Linked DNA regions of Algoriphagus sp. Y33. The protein of the gene in region 2 interacts with the protein of the main gene of each other region in a pairwise test. Links are inferred from orthologs where the notes say so. Each region holds a gene or a part of one and is shown on either strand. Other genes may lie near its edges. The genes, in order: ID165_RS24940 and ID165_RS12835.

Evidence for each region.
Region 1: the proteins of ID165_RS12835 (region 2) and ID165_RS24940 interact in binary tests that used the Escherichia coli proteins (3 or more experiments, as listed by UniProt). The link is inferred for Algoriphagus sp. Y33 from one-to-one orthologs.

Annotation. Positions count from the first base shown.
Region 1 is NZ_CP061947.1:6,040,873-6,051,220, reverse strand. The notes cover bases 2,853-6,148. They hold ID165_RS24940 (2-oxoglutarate dehydrogenase E1 component), read right to left. Parts: upstream 5,846-6,148; coding sequence 3,053-5,845; downstream 2,853-3,052. Other genes in these bases: odhB (2-oxoglutarate dehydrogenase complex dihydrolipoyllysine-residue succinyltransferase), read right to left, coding at 2,853-2,964. In the rest of the region: lpdA (dihydrolipoyl dehydrogenase), read right to left, coding at 1-1,277; more of odhB, read right to left, coding at 1,426-2,852; ID165_RS24935 (hypothetical protein), read right to left, coding at 6,363-6,938; ID165_RS24930 (SusD/RagB family nutrient-binding outer membrane lipoprotein), read right to left, coding at 6,958-8,610; ID165_RS24925 (SusC/RagA family TonB-linked outer membrane protein), read right to left, coding at 8,632-10,348. UniProt on the Escherichia coli protein: E1 component of the 2-oxoglutarate dehydrogenase (OGDH) complex which catalyzes the decarboxylation of 2-oxoglutarate, the first step in the conversion of 2-oxoglutarate to succinyl-CoA and CO(2).
Region 2 is NZ_CP061947.1:3,187,238-3,197,163, forward strand. The notes cover bases 292-3,165. They hold ID165_RS12835 (ABC-F family ATP-binding cassette domain-containing protein), read right to left. Parts: upstream 2,756-3,165; coding sequence 827-2,755; downstream 292-826. Other genes in these bases: ID165_RS12830 (type IX secretion system plug protein domain-containing protein), read right to left, coding at 292-786; ID165_RS12840 (sorbosone dehydrogenase family protein), read left to right, coding at 3,106-3,165. In the rest of the region: more of ID165_RS12830, read right to left, coding at 1-291; more of ID165_RS12840, read left to right, coding at 3,166-4,305; ID165_RS12845 (hypothetical protein), read right to left, coding at 4,396-4,971; ID165_RS12850 (AarF/ABC1/UbiB kinase family protein), read right to left, coding at 5,491-6,810; ID165_RS12855 (TetR family transcriptional regulator C-terminal domain-containing protein), read right to left, coding at 6,814-7,479; ID165_RS12860 (hypothetical protein), read left to right, coding at 7,513-7,662; ATP-dependent protease subunit HslV, read right to left, coding at 7,957-8,499; ID165_RS12870 (pyruvate dehydrogenase complex dihydrolipoamide acetyltransferase), read right to left, coding at 8,592-9,926. UniProt on the Escherichia coli protein: Genetic data indicate it may be involved in ribosome assembly or function.

The DNA.
Region 1 (10,348 bases), 2.9 Mb from region 2 along the record:
GCCACCACAGCTTCAGCGATCATATCCGCAGTTCTTGGGCCGATCATATGTACTCCCAGAATCTCATCCGTCTCAGCGTCTGCCAGAACCTTTACCAATCCATCTGTATCCATAGACGCTCTTGCACGTCCGGAAGCCATAAATGGAAACTTCCCCGTTTTGTACTTAATGCCTTTTTCCTTCAGCTGTTCCTCAGTAAAACCTACAGCCGCTACTTCAGGCCAAGTATATACTACACCGGGAATCAGATTGTAATTAATGTGTGGCTTTTGACCTAAAATGGTTTCAGCCACAAATACGCCTTCCTCTTCAGCCTTATGCGCTAGCATGGCACCTTTCACCACATCTCCTATCGCATAGATATTCGGTACATTGGTCTGTAAATGATCATTGACTTCGATCTGACCTCTATCAGTGATCTTCACTCCGGCAGCTTCAGCATTCAAGCCATCAGTGTATGGTTTTCTGCCGATAGAAACCAAGACATAATCCCCTTTCACCTCGATCGTTTCTCCCTTAGAGTCTTCAGCTTTAACAGTAACTTCTTTGCCTTTGGCTTCCACTGCAGTCACTTTATGCTTTAAGAAAAATTCAAAGCCGATTTTTTTCAAGGACTTTTGGAGTTCTTTGCCCATGGTACGATCCATGGTAGGGATAAGCGAATCCATAAATTCAATCACAGAAACCTTTGCTCCCATTCTCGCATAGACAGAACCCAATTCCAAACCAATCACACCACCGCCGATCACAACTAGGTGTTTTGGTATCTCTTTCAGGTTCAACGCTTCAGTAGAGGTGATCACTCTGTCTTTGTCCAGCTTGATGAAAGGCAATGAAGAGGGCTTAGACCCAGTGGCTATGATTATATTTTTACCCTGAATATCGGAAGATGATCCGTCGTTCTTGGTGACTTTCACCGTGGTTTTATCCACGAACGAACCAACTCCCTGATGAACGTCGATTTTATTCTTCTTCATCAGGTACTGAATACCATCTGTGTTTTGCTTTACCACATCATCCTTTCTAGTGATCATCTGTTTCAGATCTACTTTCAGGTTGCTTAGATTTATCCCATGGGTCTTGAACGTATGAGCCGCATTGTGGTAATGCTCAGAGGAATCCAAAAGTGCTTTGGAAGGGATACAGCCTACATTAAGACAGGTACCTCCAAGCGTAGGATATTTTTCGACAATGGCGGTCTTCAACCCTAGCTGTGCGCATCGAATTGCTGCGACATATCCACCCGGACCGGAACCAATTACTATAACGTCATACATGTTTTTAGATTTTAGTAGCAAGTATCGAGTATCAAGACCTCCACTTACTTTAAATTGAAACTTTTATGCATCAAAATAGGAAAGCTTTCCAGTACACTCACTTAATAAGCTACCTACTTGATACTTTGTACTGGTTACTAGATATTTTTTAAACTCCAAACAACAACCTGGTCGGATCTTCAAGCAATTCTTTCACCCTTACCAGAAAGCTCACTGACTCGCGCCCATCGATGATTCGGTGATCGTAAGAAAGGGCCACATACATCATCGGAAGAATGACCACTTCTCCATTCACAGCCATGGGGCGCTGCACGATGTTGTGCATTCCCAGAATGGCTGATTGCGGAGCATTGATAATCGGCGTGGACATCATCGAACCGAAGATACCACCATTTGTCAGGGTGAATGTTCCACCAGTCATCTCCTCGATAGAAAGCTTATTGTCCCTGGCCTTACCGGCTAGTCTTACCACTTCTTTTTCGATCTGGTCAAAACTCATGGCTTCAGCATTTCTGATCACCGGAACCACCAGCCCTTTTGGAGCGGATACAGCAATAGAGATGTCGCAGAAATCATTGAAAACAATCTCATTTCCGTCAATTTTGGCGTTAACGGATGGCCACTCTTGAAGCGCTACACACACCGCTTTGGTGAAGAAGGACATAAATCCAAGCCCCACACCATGTTTCTCTTTGAATTGCTCTTTGAATTTGGATCTTAAATCCATAATTGGCTTCATGTTCACTTCATTGAATGTAGTGAGCATTGCTGTCTCATTTTTCACTGACACCAGCCTTCTGGCAACAGTTTTTCTCAATGAGGACATTTTCTCCCTGCGCTCATTTCTAGATCCTGCAACCGGAGCGGGAGCTGAACTTACAGCAGATTTGCTTTCAGCTTTTGCCTGAGCAGAAGCCGGCTTTTGAGCCGATTGGGCATCTTCTTTTGTAATTCTACCGTCTTTGCCTGTTCCTTTCACAGATTCGGGAGAAACACCTTTTTCAGCCAAAATCTTGGACGCTGCAGGAGAAGCATGTCCTGTAGCATAATTTGTGTTCCCTGAACTGGCTGAAGGTGCCGGAGCAGTCGGAGATTCCGAAGAAGCTACTTCTGTCGGCTCACCTTCTGTTACTTCTATCTTACAGATCATTCCACCGATCTCAAGCACATCACCCTCTTGGGCTACATGGCGAAGAATTCCCGATGCCTCAGCGGGTAATTCAAAAGTCGCTTTATCGGAATCTACTTCCGCGATTATTTCATCCAACTTCACATAATCCCCATCACTTTTTAGCCAATTAGCCAAGGTAACCTCAGTGATGGATTCACCTACGGTAGGAACCACCATCTCCTTCACTTCCCCTGTAGATTTAGTGCCTGATGATTTGGTTTCTTCTTTGGCTTTTTCCGAATCTTCAGCCGACTTACTCTCCGCGGATTTACCCGGAGTTCCAGCCTCATCAATCTCGCAGATCACAGCTCCTATTTCCAACACATCTCCTTCTTGAGCTTTGATTTTAAGTACACCTGCCGCTTCTGCCGGCAACTCAAACGTGGCTTTATCGGATTCCAATTCACATAGAACTTCGTCCATTTGAACCTCGTCTCCATCTTTTTTAAACCATTGGCCGATCGTCACCTCCGTGATGGACTCTCCTACAGCCGGAACTTTAATTTCTTTGCTCATAAGTTTTTCTTTTTTTCCCTTTTATTCTTAAAAAGAGAGGAACAAAATGATACGATTATTTTGGATGTCTTAATCAAAAGAGCTGTAATTATTTCAATTTAAGTGCTTGAGCTATAATACTTTTTTGCTCTTCCACGTGGACTTTATTATAACCCGTCGCAGGAGAAGCACTGGCTTTTCTGGCAATCACTTCCATAGGCAACTCCTTGTAAAGCAGTCTAAGAATATAATTCCAATAGCCCATGTTTGATGGCTCTTCCTGAACCCAAACTATCTCCGCTTCCGGATAACCGGCCAGTACTTCCAACATTTTCTTTTTTGGAAGTGGGTGCAATTGTTCTATTCTAACTAGTGCTACATCTTTTACTTTTTCCTTCTCACGGGCTTCTTCCAAGTCGTAATAGATTTTTCCCGAACAAAGCACAACGCGTTTCACTTCTTTTGCATTCACCGTGGTATCAGGAAGCACTTCCCTGAAGGAACCTTCGGTAAACTCGGAAAGTGGGGAAACTACTTTCGGGTGTCTCAAAAGAGACTTGGGAGACATTACGATACATGGCTTTCTGAATTCCCACGCCAACTGTCGTCTTAGCAAGTGAAAGAAATTCGAAGGCTCCGTTACATTTGCAACTATCGTATTATACTCTGCCGCCAGCTGAAGGAACCTCTCGGGTCGGGCATTGGAATGCTCCGGACCTTGACCTTCATAGCCGTGAGGGAGCAACATTACCAACCCATTCATTTTCTGCCATTTTGATTCCCCGGAAGTGATAAATTGGTCGATCATGGTCTGTGCGCCGTTGGCGAAATCACCAAACTGAGCTTCCCAGATTGTTAATGCATTTGGGTTTGCCATGGCGTATCCATATTCGAAACCCAATACGGCATATTCAGAAAGCAGAGAATTGTAAATGTAAAAGTCCCCTTTTCTGTCCTTCATTTCCTTTAGGGAATTGTAGGCTTTATTGGTATTTGCATCATGAAGTACCGCATGACGGTGAGAGAAGGTACCTCTTTGCACATCTTGACCTGTCAATCGGACTGTCTTTCCCTCCAGAGTCAAAGAACCATAAGCTAGCAGTTCAGCAGCAGCCCAGTTCAAAGTTTTTGATTGGAAAAACATTTCCTTGCGCTGTTTCAGCTGCGCCTCTATTTGCTTCAATGGCTTGAACCCTTTCGGGATCACGGTAAGTGCTTCAGCAACTTTTTCGATCAACTCTTGACTAATCCCGGTTTCCGGAGATTGATCAAAGTCTTCCGGCTTGGATCTTCTCAAATTGCTCCACTCCTGCTCAAAGCGGGTAGCCTGATAAGGAAGCGGCTTTTCCTTCACCAAATTCAGACGATCCTGTAATAATTGTCTGAATTCCTCATCCATTTGCGAAGCCAATTTTGCCTCCACATCACCACGCTCTGCCAATCGTTTCACGTAAATCTCTCTTGGATTCGGATGCTTGGAAATGATATTATAGAGTTCCGGCTGCGTGAATTTCGGCTCATCAGATTCGTTGTGTCCATGACGTCTGTAGCAAACCATATCCACAAAAATATCACGGCTAAACTTCTGCCTGAATTCCGCTGCAAGTTTGGCAGCAAATACTACAGCCTCCGCATTATCACCATTCACATGGATTACCGGGGCATCGATGATTTTAGCTACATCAGTACAGTAGATAGAAGATCGTGCATCGTCAAAATCCGTTGTAAACCCTACTTGGTTATTAATCACAAAGTGGATAGTACCACCCGTATTATATCCTTTCAGGCTCTCCATCTGAGTCACTTCATAAACAATGCCTTGTCCCGCGACAGCTGCATCTCCGTGAATCAAAATAGGAAGCACTTTCGAAACGTCACCTTTGTATTCAGAATCGATTTTTGCGCGAAGGAAACCCTCTACCACTGGATCCACTGCCTCCAAGTGAGAAGGGTTTGGAGCCAATTTCAAGTGAACCTTGTTTTCTGAATGTGTAACAATATCGCTGGAATAGCCCATGTGGTACTTCACATCGCCGTCACCCATAGTCAAATCCGGCTTTGCCGTCCCTTCGAATTCAGAAAAAATCTGTTCGTAGGTTTTGCCCATAATATTAGCCAGCACATTCAGACGCCCCCGATGGGCCATCCCAATCATTACTTCCCTCACCCCCAACAGGGAAGAAGTATTGATCAAAGCATCCAAAAATGGGATAGTACTTTCCCCTCCTTCAAGAGAGAAGCGCTTCTGACCAAGGTATTTGGTATGCAAAAAGTTCTCAAAAACCACTGCCTGGTTTAACTTCGACAGAATCCTCTTTTTCTCTTCGTGAGTAGGATTAAAAGCCAAAGCTTCTTTTTCGACTTTGGTTTTAAACCAATCCAACATCTCAGGATCACGTATATATAAGTATTCAAATCCCACTGATCCTTCATAAATAGACTTCAGTGAATCCAATATCTTTGACAATTTGGCATTTCCGATTCCAATCTCATTTCCAGCTTGGAATTCCATATTCATGTCCTCTGGGCCTAAACCAAAATCCTGAGGGTCAATTAATGCTTTTCTATCCCTACGTTCCCGTACAGGGTTGGTCTTCGATCTCAAGTGAGCTCTGGAGCGATACGCATGTATCAAAGCTCTAACCTTAATTTCCTTTGGCAACTGCTCCATGTCCATGATGGTGCCAGGAGTGGCCAATGCTCCATTCTTAGCAGGAACAACAGCCTTCCCATTTGATGAAGCCATGTTTTCTCCATCACCATAATTGGTCAGCGCAAAGTCAAAGCCGTCGAAAAATTCTTTCCAGCTTAGGTCGATTGATTCTGGGTCACTCTTATAAGAAGAGTAAAGCTCATCGATGTAGGACACGTGAGCATTAGCGATATAAGAAAACTTATCCATATTTAATTCTTAAAGAAGAATTCAAAGCTAAGCCCTTAATTCAACAATAAAAAACTGCTTATTTGCCTTACCGAATACTTACTCATCCTTAAAAGATAAATTATGTGAAAAATCCTTAAACTGAACAATAAAACTGTGGTATTGCCTATAGAAACTCCAAAGCCCTGTAAATAAGATTCAAGCTCCCTCACGAAATAGGCGAACACTAACTCCTTTCGTAAAAAGTACATGCCTAAAGGAACTTGACGCTAGATTCACTTCAGGTATACCAAAACACTGTTGCCCGAGAATTGTTTGGTCCTAAACAAGAATGAAAGTAAACCTCAGAGCCATACCTCAGAATATCACACTGACGCTTAGAAAGATGCGGTTATCACTCCAATACTAACACCCCTCAATGAACATTCTACCGTATCCACATTTCAATTACGCCCTTTAATCTAAAATAGGCTTTAATAGAAAAAGGCAGCGCCCTTCAGCGCTGCCGATTAAATCATACTATCATTTCAATATAGCCTTACTCACATTCCACATCTACAAAATACTGAAACGGAGAATCATAAAATGGGGCTCCCGCAATATTCCCGGACACATTTCCTCTATTGAATGACCTTCCAAATTTATCAGTCAAGTTCAAGCTGAATTCAAAGACATCATCGCAGGCTACATAGTCATTAGTCATTCCGATAGCAGCCAACGCCTCAGCTGCCGTAATCACAAAGCTAGTTCTCAGGAATCTAGATTCATCATTTGGACTAAAATCAGAAAGCTGTAGCGTTTTAATCAATACAGGAGCTGCTGAAGGGGTATATTCCAAGCCCACATCAGGAATCAATCTTCGGTGCTGAACCATGATCTCTACCGTCTCTACGGTAGCACCGTCTTCTATATCTACCGCCTCAAGTGTGAGTGCAAATGTGGAGTTTTCCAGATCACCAAGATCAAAATCTACACTTGTTCTGTCAATTGTCCTTAAATACGCCCCTGTATCAAATTCAGAGTAAGGGATATTCGGATCCACAAAATCACGACAGGAACTTAGTAGCAGCGTAGCGCATAACAAGACTCCCAAATTATATTTTATCATTTTCATAGTGTATCAATTTTAGTGATTAGTAAATCCAAGCATTGCCGGCTGGATTTGTATCCCAGAACACCTGTGCACCCAAACTGGATTTCTGAACAGCATTGTTATTTGTAACCATGTAGTTATTAGGGTATAAGAATGAGCGGGGAAATAATCCTGGATCTTCTTCAAGTCCCGGCTGCATGCCTTGCGGCTGGCCAGTCCTCTTGTATAGGTTTAGAGACTCTACTCCGTTACCAAACAATGACAACCAGTATTCGCGGCCAATGATGTACATTTTATTTGAAGCAACATCGTATTCATTGCCCACGTAAGTAAGATAAGAAGCAACCTCCGCAGAAATATTACGGTTTTGGCTGGCATAGAAATCCGATACATTAGCGGATTCCCTGGAAGAAGCAGCAAAATCAGTCACAAAATCCATGTGCTTCTCCACCGCAGAAAGCATGTAAGATTTAGCAGCGGCAGCATCTGCATTAAGAGTCAAAGCTGCCTCAGCCAGCATAAAATCAACGTAAGCAGCCAGCATAATAGGATATAGACCTGCGCCTTGAGCCCCCAACGAAGGATTGTTTGTAGGAGCACCGGAATCGTTATCAAATCTACCACCTGCAGGATACAAGCCCCACACTGTTCTTTTCAACCCATCCGGCGGTACACCGTCTGGATCTAGGTGATCACGACCCCAGTAACCTCTTTTACCCGGAAGACAGTAGATGAAATTACCCACTAAATATTGAGGAGGCGCAATCTGAGTAATACATTCGATTTCATCAGGATTGGTAGAGTTTACCGTTACCTGACGGTACCAATAGTACCTAGCTCTTGGGTCATCAAACCCCTTAGCCTCAGTCATATGCCACATGTAATAGGTAGAGTGATAAGTACCTCCACCTGAGGTATATGAGCCGGTAAAGCTTGGATGTCTTGAGTCAGGGTTAGCATTTGAGGTGCCAAATCTGAATACGAAATCATCGCCCCCTTTAAGCATATTACCCTCTGCAACCAAAGCACTGATCCCCGCAGTAGATGCAGCCTGATTCACCAACTTAGTATTGATGTAATATCTCAACTTTAACGTATTCACCAGTCTAATCCATTTCGCATAATCTCTACCGTAATAATAATCATTTAGCGGAGTAGTATCCATGGAGGTAGTGGCCGTAAAATGTACAGCAGCTTCATTCAAGGCCATAAATGCAGCTTCATAAACCGAAGCACCAGGGTCTACCTTTGGAAAGTAATTTAAAGGATCAAGTGCCTCACTCAATGGAACATCACCATATGAGTCCACTAGATTAAAAAGCACCATTGCTTTTATTGTTTTTGCAATGCCCAGATGCCTTTGGTAGTTTAACTCCTCTGCCAATGGCACTAGAAAGTTAATATCCGCCAGGATATTTGCATAGGAATTAGACCACCAACCATTTGTCGACTGTGGCGTATAGGCACTTTCGTATTGAGCACTTCCCTGATTGACAATTCGGGTCAAGCTCATACCTGTGTTACTCAATGCATTATAGAAATCCTTATAATCCAACTGAATACGATTCAGCAGAAAATTAGGAGACGCTAATGTTGGTGTTACTTTGTTAGGATCATCCAATAGATCAAGCTCACAGGAAGAAACCAAAAGCAACATTACTGCGCAGATGAGACTATATATATATCTTTTCATTTTAGTATCTGTTTTTGGTATTTAGAATGTAAGTGTTACAGTTCCGCCAAATCTTCTGGAGCTTGGACCGGTTACGAAATCAAAACCAAGACCATTACCAACACCTGTCCCCAGTACATCTGTATCAAAATTCATGTTTGGAGGAAAATTAAGCGCCTTAAACCACAAGTTTGTTCCACTGACTGCCACTGAAGCTCTTTTGAAAGGTGTCTTTGCAATCAAGCCCTTTGGCAATTCATACCCCAAAGAAACCTCACGAAGCCGGATGGTGGAGCCGTCAAAAAGGTTAGGCTCATTGGTTCTACCCTGATAACCTGAGAAAAAGTAATCAGAAGCACTTATCTGAATATCGTTTTTAATGTAGCGCGGAGTACCGTCTTCATTTACACCGTCCTGTCTCACACCGGGCATGATGAACGCAAGTTCTCTGTCTGCAACAGGATCCTTAGTCACCCCTCTGGCTAATGTAGATGTCACAGTGGTGGAATAAATATCTCCCTTGTGCCTGTACTCCATCATCGCAGTCAAACTAAATCCTTTGAAAGAAACAGTGTTGATCCAAGAACCCGTCCATTTAGGATTAGGATCACCGATTATTTTCACATTTGGATCAGCCTGGTATATCCCATCAGATAGTACAATAGGATTGCCATCCGGATCTCTGGCAAAGCCTGTTCCTTTGATAACGTTGAAAGGTTCACCCGGAATCGCAAAGTTACCCAGTGCAGTGCCACCCGAAACAACAACCTCAGTTAATCCGGCACCCAATTCTGTAGTAACCGATCTGTATAAACTCCAGTTTACGATAGAGTTCCAAGTAAACCCGGATGCTGTAGAAACAGGATTCACGTTAGCCTGAAATTCAACACCTCTAGTTCTGATATTACCAATATTGATAAGCGTTGTGGTAAAACCAGTAGCAGGATCAATAGGCGAATCCGTGATCAAATCATTGGTGTTTTTCTCAAACAATGAGATATCAAAGTTTAATTTCCCGTTGAACATCGCTGCTTCTACACCAAACTCCAGTTCTTCAATCAATTCAGGTTTTAGGTTTGAATTTCCCAACTGGTTTGAAACAGAGTGGGTCTGGGTCACGGAACCGTCCCTCGCAAATGCTATCGCATTCTGATCCAATGTATTTCTCGTTCGATACGGAGAAGGAAAACCAGCCGAGGTTCCATAGCCCAATCTTAATTTAAGCTCATTCAATGTGGCAGAATTCCAGTTGAAAGCTGAAGTCGGTATGAAGGATACAGAAGCTCCCGGGTACAGGATTCTGCGATTATCTTCTTCAACGGTAGAAGTCCAGTCATTTCTTGCAGAAATGTTTAGATAGAGGAAGTTGGAATAATCCAAAGTAATAGTCCCATATATCCCCAATCTTCGCTGTTCTTCGGTAGTGTTCAGACTTCTTCCCCCAAATGCTGATGGCTCTGTGGAAGCGGAACTGGTAAAGTTATTGTGTCTGAATAACCCAAAAGCCAGTTGTCCCTGGGAAGCAATTCCATTTTGAGAGTAGGTATCATACCTGCTGTTCCCTCCAAGCAAAGCACTGAAACCAAGCTTATCCGACAATTCCTTCTTCCAATTAAACACCAGATCTTGATTCCAAATAGTGTTTACAATATTAATAGAACGATAATAACCGGACTGAACAGCGGCATCACCACTTCCCGCCCCCTTATTATACATAGCTTCCTGCAACTCGGAATAAGTATCTAAACCTACCCTATAG
Region 2 (9,926 bases):
TATATTGACACCATTGGCACGGATAAATCTTAAATCAAAAAAACGGAATTCATTGCCTGCATCGAATGTATTTCCCCCATCAAAGGATTCGTATCGTAGTATCTTCGAACTCTCATTCATAAATGTAGGCTTAGCCAAAAACTTCGCATTATCCCAGCGTTGATTTTGACGAACAAGTATTTTGAGCTGCTCTTGGGGATTAATCACTTCTCCGGCAGAATAATTCACATTGAGATTAATCTGCTGAGAATTCCTGCGGTCAGCCGTTTGGGATGGAGGAACTATTTCCGCCCCTACTTTGAAAATCTCCTCATAAACCATAAATCTCTTGGTCAAAATCACATCTGATTCATCGCGCTGCCGATATACTTTCACGATATAATTTCCTGACTTAGTGACATCAGGAAGTTCGAATCGGTAATGGATGTAAGGAATACGCGTATTGACCGAATACTCGTACTGCTGAACATTAAACTCATTGAAGGTTGGCAAAAAATCATTGTCTTTCAATTGCGATTTCTTCCAGTCTGCATCACAATGAATCAATTTGGCAGTGTATAATTCGGGATCAAAAGCAAGATCATCAAATAAGAGCATGAGCGGATTACCTGACCGAAGCGGAACTACCGGTGCATCAATAGAGGCATCAAAAGTGGTTCCTTCAGGGAATAATCTAACAGACTGGACGTGATCTTTGTATATCTTGTCTTCCAATTGCTGCGCAACAAGCTGCAAAGCAGCTGAACCGCACAGCAAAAAACTTAAAAAAAGGGATTTGGTCTTCATCCTGAAAAATAGGCAAAATGAAGACCAAATCTAAAATTCTCTAGGAAAGGACTTCCTGCAATGTGGAAATTCTATCTACCAAAGTCTCCCATTGCTCATTAGAAGCTTGAAGTTTAGCCTGAATTCCTTGATAAGTCTCCTGAATTTCCTGGGCTTCTTCCTCTCTGGAATAGAGTTCGGGATCTGCCATTTTACGCTCCAGCCCCAATTTTTTATCTTCTAATTTCTCAACTTCCTTTTCCACCTGCGCCAATTCCTCCTCAAGCTTACGAAGATCTTTTTTGGCTTGCTGTACCTCAGGATTATTTACATGCACCTTGGGCTTCGTCTGTTCCTTTTTTTCCGGCTTTTGAACCGCCTGCGCAGGTGCCGGAACTTGCTTTTCACGCCAAGCTTCGTATTCGGCATAAGTCCCCAAATATTCTTTGATCTCATAGTTCTCTATGTACCAAATCTTATTAGCCACACCTCTGATGAAATGTCTGTCATGGGAAACAGTCACGAATGTTCCTTCGTACTGCTGAAGTGCTTGAATCAGGATATTCACAGACTGAAAATCCAAGTGGTTGGTAGGTTCATCAAGCAACAGAAAATTAGATTCTGATATCAATGTTTTTGCCAAGGCAACCCGGGATTTTTCACCGCCCGATAACACTTTGATTTTTTTGAATACTTCCTCGTTGGTAAATAAGAAACACCCCAAAACTCCACGAAGCTCCATTTCAGATTTTGCACTGCCCGCTTGAGCCATTTCCTGGATGATCTCATTATCCAGTGTCAAGGCCTCAAGTTGATGCTGTGCAAAGAATGATTTGATGACATTATAGCCCTCTGTTCTTCCTTTTATATCTTTTTCAGAACCATCGATGATTCTAAGCAAGGTTGATTTTCCCTTTCCATTCGCTCCTATAAGTGCTATTTTATCCCCACGCTCGATTCGGGCGGTAGTATTTTTAAGAATCACATTATCACCGTATGCTTTGGAGATATTGTCCAGGATAACCACATCACGACCGGATTGCTTGGAAAATTTAAATTTGAAATTCACCGATACCTCATCATTCACCACTTCATGTACCCGATCCAGTCTATCCAGTGCTTTGATTCTAGACTGAACCTGATTGGACTTGGTCGCTTTTGCCCGGAACCGCTCGATAAACTTCTCCGTCTGCTTGATCATCTGCTGCTGATTCTCATAGGCATTCTGCTGGATTTCCATCCGTTCCTTTTTTTCTTCCTTGTAGAAAGAATAATTGCCGGAATACAGTGTCAGGGTATTGCTTGCAACTTCCACAGTGCTACTGATGCAGTTATCCAAAAAAGTCTGATCGTGGGAGACTACGATTACCGCACCCTCATAGTTTTTCATGTAGTTTTCCACCCATTCGATGGATGGAAGATCCAGATGGTTGGTAGGCTCATCAAGCATAAGCAAAGATGGCTTTTCCAGCAAAAGTTTCGCCAGCATCACACGCATTCTCCATCCTCCGGAAAAAGTTCGCAGCGGCTTTTCCAGATCTGCAGATTTAAAACCTATTCCTTCCAATACTTCCTCAGCCTTGGCTTTGATCGTATAGCCTTCGTTTGCCTCAAATCTTTCCTGAAGAAATGCCAATCTATTGATAATCTCGTCGGAATAATCCATTTCCATCTTTTTCAGGATTGCATCGATTTCATCCTGGAGTGCCAATGTTTCCTTGAAAGCAGCCAGTGCCACATTCAAGATACTATCGTCTGATTGATAGGACAGCAAGTCCTGATTCAAAAATCCTATGGTACAATCTTTTGCCTTCTGCACCTCTCCGGAGCTTGGCTGATAATCCCCATTGATTATTTTCAACAGGGTTGATTTTCCAGTGCCGTTCTGACCTACTAGACCAATCTTGTCTTTAGGTTTAATATGTAAATTGGCGTTTTCATAAAGTGGACGTCCGCCGATGAAGTAAGAGAGATTGCTAATCGAAAGCATAATTTTATTTTCAACTGATTAATATTCAGTATATTACAGACTAAAGTTTAAATGAAGTCATATAAAATAGTTTATCCACCTATCCCCATGCCCCATTTTTGACAAAAAAACCGGATAATTCTCCTAGTTTTTGAAGCTGCAAAGGTACTGGTAAGTAAAAGAAAAGCCAACTTTATAAATCTAGCGTTTAAGTATGGGTTTCTTTTCTGAGTCGACCTACCTCCTGCAGCCATGTCAGCAGGAACTAATTGAAGGCTTTCGGGTAAAACAACCATTCCCCCACTCATCCCCTTTCAATCCCAAACATTCTGAATGTTTGTTATCTTTAACTATCAAAGAAACTCCCAATCATGAACTATTTCTCCAAAACCACACTCACTCTGGGAATAGGAATGTCGCTATTCACCTTCGGCTGCAAGCAAAATCAAAAATCTGAAAATCAAACTTTTAAGACTCCTGACAGTGTTAATAAGGAAGCGATCAGTGATGCCAAAGCTGATGTAAAACTTGATAAAATTAAGCTTCCCCAAAATTTCAAAATTGAAGTATGGGCTGCCGCTATTCCAAATGCGAGACAGCTGGCAATATCAGAAGATGGAATTGTATTCGTGGGAAATCGCCAAGAAGACAAGGTCTATGCAGTAATTGATGAAGATGGTGACGGGAAAGCTGATACCAAATTTACATTAGCCGAAGGTCTAAACATGCCAAATGGAGTAGCCTATAAGGACGGGGATCTCTACGTGGCCGAAGTAAACCGGATCATTCGATTCAAAGACATCAAGAACAACCTGGGCAATCCTACTTATGAAGTAGTGTATGACGACTATCCTACAGAAACGCATCACGGTTGGAAATTCATAGCTTTTGGCCCGGACGGAAAACTGTATGTGCCTGTAGGGGCACCTTGCAATATTTGCGAGCCGGAGAAGGAAATCTTTGCCTCCATCACTAGACTGGATGTGGATTCGCCAACCCCAACTCCGGAAGTCTACGTGCATGGCGTAAGAAATTCAGTGGGTTTCGACTGGGATCCCAAGACGGGTGACATGTGGTTTACCGATAATGGACGTGATATGATGGGTGACGATGTCCCCAACTGTGAACTGAATCATATTGCAGAAGCAGGTCAACATTTCGGTTATCCATACTGGCATGAAGGAACGGTAAAAGATCCTGAATTTGGAGGTAAAGGCGGACCGGCAAGTGATTACTTAGCACCTTCTGCAAAATTAGGGGCACATGTAGCCCCGTTGGGAATGAGATTCTATAAAGGCGACATGTTCCCCTCCGAATATAAAAACCGAATAGTCGTAGCCAAACACGGATCCTGGAACAGAAGTAAAAAGTCCGGCTATGTCCTCAGCTCACTCAAGGTGGAAAGTTCTAGTGCATCTGACGAGATGGAGTTCGTTTCGGGATGGTTGGATGAGGAAGCCCAAGAAGCTTGGGGACGTCCGGTAGATGTGCAGGAGATGAAAGACGGGAGCCTGTTGATCTCAGACGATATGGCCGGTGTGATCTATCGGGTTACTTATTCAGAGAATTAATTCGGATAAAAAAGGGAGGCAAGACAGCTTCCCTTTTTAACTTCTGAGTAGTTTAGGCTTATTGAGTCACTATCGCCTACATTGTATTATTTAATCCCATTGAATTTCAAGATTTCTAAAATGTAATGGTGCTGTCCCTCTTCCCGGGGAAGGCCTGTAGATGTAAGGGATAAAAGCTTTTATAACCGACATCCCCGGATCCCTAGGAATTCCTTCAAATTCAATTGTAAACTTTACAGGAACATCATTGGGTAAGTTAGCAATCATAATCCCATAATTGGAAAAATTCATGTTCTTGGCTTTATAGACGTTTCCCCTTGGATCAACAATTTCTGCAGAAGCCAACTGAAGCTTACGGTCTAATCCGGTATTTGACACAATGCCCTCAATAGTAATTTTACCTGATGCTTCATTCCCATTCACAGATGTTAGCTTAAACTCAAAATCTTCTTCCTTTGCTGTTAGCTTTGAATTCATTAACCTCAATGTCTCTTTCAAGTAAATTATCTCTTTCTCAAGCTCCTCCACCTTTTTATCGAGATCTATGATTTGAGAATTAAGACCCGTAATTTCATTCTTCTGCTTTTCTACAATACCCTCAAATTCTAAAAGTTTCGCGGTTTTGTTTTCCACTTCATCAATAAGCTCCACGTTTCTATTCTGCAATTCTTCTATAGCCTGACCGCTCACGCTTTCCCAAAGAAAAATCATCATAAACAATAAACAAGTTGTAATCTTCATAGTATATTAAAATTTGGTTTTCCACTCTGGCCTTAAAAAAACAGCTTCTTTCTGAAACAAAACCTGATAAGTACATCTTCAAATCAATTTTGGACGGATATATCGCTATACCACCAAAGGAAAAAATCCTCTCTAGTTTTATTAAAGAAATAGTCGATTTAACAGGCTTTCAACAAATTAAAAAAAACATTTGAAACGACACACCTAAGAAACTCTTATTTTAATATTATGTATATCCGCTTTTCTGCCAGTAAAGAGACTAAAGCATTATAGGATTTGGAAAACACTAGCGCCGAGGCCACTTCGGTCTTCTCTCATCGGTCTTCCTGCCGTTACACCAAAAAAAATGAGGCTGCTGGCATCATTGCGGATAATCATATTTAATATTAAATAAAAGTATCCTTCAAAACCCCAACAGCATCAAAAACCTTCGTTAGTCCTTTTTTAACCCAACCACTCCGGCTTGGTAGTCACCACTTCGGCCTGAAGTTGATTCAGTAGATTATACAATCCAAAATAAGTTCTGTTCACATACAACCCATGCCTAGAGCCCCGCGCCTGATTGGATTTTTTGAACAGCTTGTCATTCGAAACCCTGTCCCCCAATTCGAAAATCTTCTCAAAGAACCCGTCATCAGAAAAGTCAAACTTGTCTGCATGAAAAGGCTTGCCCAGCAGGGAAATCATTTCCTTAAATACAGATTTGAAATACTGTTGTTCCTCCTGAGAATCTCTATCCGAAATAAATTCCAAGTCAAAAAACACCTGATCCAGATCATTGCTATTGATCAGCAGATCCTTTTTGATCAAGGCAAAATAACCCTGGTAGAAGTCCTCAGGAATTACTTTCACACAACCAAAGTCAATTATTCCCAATTGATCGTTTTTCTGAATTATGAAATTCCCCGGATGCGGATCGGCATGAACCTGCTTGAGATTATGAACCTGATGATGGTAAAAGTCCCAAAGAGCCTGTCCAATCTGATTTCTGGATTGCTGACTTGGATTGGTCTCCAGCCATTCCTTCATATGTGCACCATCGATCCAGTCCATCGTGATGATCCGTTCTGCACTCAATTCATCGTAGTACGTTGGAAATTTCAAATTGGGAATATGACTACACTCGCCGGAAATCTCTCTGGATCTCTTCACCTCCAGTACATAATCCGTTTCTTCCAACAGCTTCTCCTCCACTTCCTCCATGTAATGGTCCAACTCCTTCTCATTCATATTGAGCAAGCGTAACGCAAATGGACGAACAAGCTTCAAATCCGAACTGACCGAATCGGCAATGCCGGGATATTGGATTTTGACTGCTAACTTTTTATTACCCAATGTAGCCTGATGCACCTGACCAATCGAAGCCGCATTCACTGCCGATCTAGTGAAGGTATCGAAGATCTGATCAGGAATTTTCCCAAAGTACTTCTGGAATGTTTTTACCACCAGCGGGTAAGATAAGGGTGGGGCGGAATACTGTGCCATCGTAAACTTATCCTGATAGGCTCGGGGCATCAGATTTTTGTCCATAGACATCATCTGAGCCACTTTCAGTGCAGAACCTTTGAGCTGACTCAGGGAATTGTAAATATCCGAAGCATTATTTTGGTGGAGCTCTTCCCTATCCATCGAGGGATTCACCATTTTTTTGGCATAATGCTTCACATAGTTCCCTCCGACTTTTGCTCCAGTGGAGATGAATTTGGCAGCACGCTGTACTTTTGAGACAGGGATTGCCTGTTGCTCGTTTAAGTTGTCTGTCATAAGTTATTTAGACTGGTACATGAACTTCGCAAAATCCAAAAATGAATCCAGTGCACTTTTGCCCATCAGATCAAAGCCCAAATTCACGGATTTCTCTATCGCTGCATCAGTCTTCTCAAATCTTGGAGATGTGTCGTCTAACCAGTATCTAAACACAAATCCTACCTGAATCCATAGTGCTTCATCGTATCGATCAGAAATCACCGGTCGGGTAGCAATTTCTTGCGTCTCCTTGCCCTCCAAAATTATTTCATTGGCAAAAGCTTTAAACTTTTCCTTGAACTCAGCAGATTCCTTCGGTAAGGTGGCAAAGGATTTTACTTTACTCATATAGAGACTGAGCAAATAGGATCTGTTTTTTTTCAGAACCTCAATCCATGTGAATAGAAAGCTTAGAAATTTTTCTCTTGCCGAATACCCTTCAAACACTCCCTGTTTATCGATCTCAGCAAGTGTTTCCTCAAAAATATCAACAAGAATGGTGGATTTGATCGACTCGAAAGAGGTAAAATAAGCATAGAACTCCTCCTCTTTCATTTTCAAGTCCTTTGCAAACTTGAACACAGATTTTGGCAAATCACCATGCTCGAGCACATAATTTTTAAACCCTTCCAGAATCAGTTTTCTATAATCTTTTTTGGTCGTTTTCTTAACAGTGGTAGTTTCCATAGTGTCTTTTTGTATTCAAAGACTTAACTGTCAATGGGCGCAACAGGTTTAGAAAAACATAAAAAACTTATAATTATCCGCAATGATGCCAGTAGCATGATTTTCTTCGGTTTGCTTGCCGGAAGACTCCTGCCCGACGGCAGGCGGGAAAGACAGGTGACCCGCCACGGCGGCCAGGCCTAAGTAGTCCCGATGGCTATCGGAATTGCCAAATCCTATATTGCTTTTGTCTCTTTACTGGCAGACAAGCGGATAAACATAAAAACTTAATGATTATTCGAAATGGTTAAATATCACTACTTACAGTTTAGGAAAAACGAAGGCTCTTATCTTGAAATCCTGATTCCGGCAAAGCTGACGCATAACTTGGCAATACATCCGAAATTATAAATTGCGCCCTTTGCGTAATACGCTTTGGCCTTTATGGTTAAAAAAACCGAAGTAGCTAGCTTCGGTTTAAAAATTCAGAATCCTTAGTTAGTCCTTTACTTTCTCAATCACCAAGTTATGATTGGTGTAAATACAGATGTCGGCTGCTATGTTCAGGCTTTCTCTTACCATTTCTTCAGCACTCATGTGAGGAGCAAACTGCTTCATGGCTCTTGCTGCTGACTGGGCATACATACTTCCCGATCCGATAGTGGCTATCTCCATATCCGGTTCGATCACATCTCCATTTCCTGAAATAATCAAAATATCGTCCTTGTCAGCAACAATCATCATAGCTTCCAACTTAGAAAGCATACGATCTGTTCTCCACTCCTTCGCAAGCTCCACGGCGGAACGCTTCATATTATTACCAAAAGCTCCGAGCTTCTCTTCGAATTTTTCTAAGAGCGTAAATGCATCAGCGGTAGAACCTGCAAATCCTGTAACGATCTTGCCACCTTGCAATACCCTCAATTTCTTTACACTACTTTTAGCTACTGTATTTCCCAAAGTCGCCTGCCCATCTGCGCCTATCACTACCTCTCCATTCTGGCGGATCGCAACTACGGTTGTTGATTTAATTTTTGTCATGTGATTGGTTATTGTGTGATGCATACTTACCAATAAACGTACAAAAAGCAAAAAGTCCTGAAATCAGGACTTTTTGGCAGTTTATTGTTTTCTTAAACCAGTATTCTGACCGGATCTTCGAGTAAACTTTTCAGTGTAATCAAGAATGCAGATCCCACTGATCCATCCACGACTCTATGATCGCAAGACAAAGTCACCTTCATCAAGTTGCCAATCTTCATCTCTCCATCCTTTACGATTACAGTTTCTTTGATCCCGCCAACAGCAAGGATACATGCATCCGGCGGATTGATGATGGCGGTGAATTCGTCGATTCCGAACATTCCCAAGTTAGAGATTGTGAAGGTATTTCCTTCCCAATCCTTAGGTTGCAATTCTTTATTTTTCGCCTTTCCTCCCAAACTTTTCGCCTGGGTAGAAATTTGGGAAAGTGAAAGACTGTCAGCAAATCGGATGACAGGAACCAACAATCCCTCTTCCACTGCTACTGCCATACCTATGTGGATGTGGTCATTGTATCTGATTTTATCACCTAACCAGCTAGAGTTTACTTTAGGATGCTGGCGTAGAGCTGCTGCTGCTGCCTTGATTACCATATCATTAAAGGAAATCTTCACCGGAGCGATTTCATTCATGCTTTTTCTAGCTTCTATAGCCTTGTCCATGTTAATTTCCATGGTCAGATAGAAGTGTGGTGCTCCAAACTTACTTTCTGCAAGTCTTTTTGCTATCACTTTCCTCATCTGGGAAACCTTCTCTTCTTTGAAGCTTTCTACCCCTACAGCAGGAGCAGCAGTACCTACGGCATCACCACCCTGTGGAGCTGCAGCAGGAACAAAGTTTTCCACATCCCTCTTCACCACTCTTCCGCCTTCACCCGAACCATTCAGTGTACGGATATCTATTCCTTTATCTTCAGCCATCTTCTTGGCCAAAGGAGATGCTTTCAATCGATCCCCCTCAGCAGTGGCTGACGGCGCACTACTTCCTGTAGATTTAGCTTCGGTCTTTGGAGCTTCTTCTTTGGCAGGCGCTACTTTTTCTTCCGCAGGGGCTCCAGAAGATTCTGATTTTTGAGCTTTCAAAAGAGTCTCAAAATCCGCACCCTTTTCACCAATCACTGCGATCACCCCATCTACAGGCACACTGTCACCCGCTTCTACTCCAATGTAAAGCAAGGTACCGTCATCATAGGACTCAAGCTCCATAGTAGCTTTGTCAGTTTCCACCTCAGCGATGATCTCACCGGATTTTACATCATCACCTACTTTCTTCAGCCATGAAGCAATCGTTCCCTCTTGCATGGTGTCAGACATCTTAGGCATGGTAATCACGGTGGCATTGATGTTTGATACATCAATCTTCTCTGCAGGAGCTTCAGATTTGGCAGGTTCAGCTTTTTTCTCCTCAGCCTTAGGCTCCTCTTC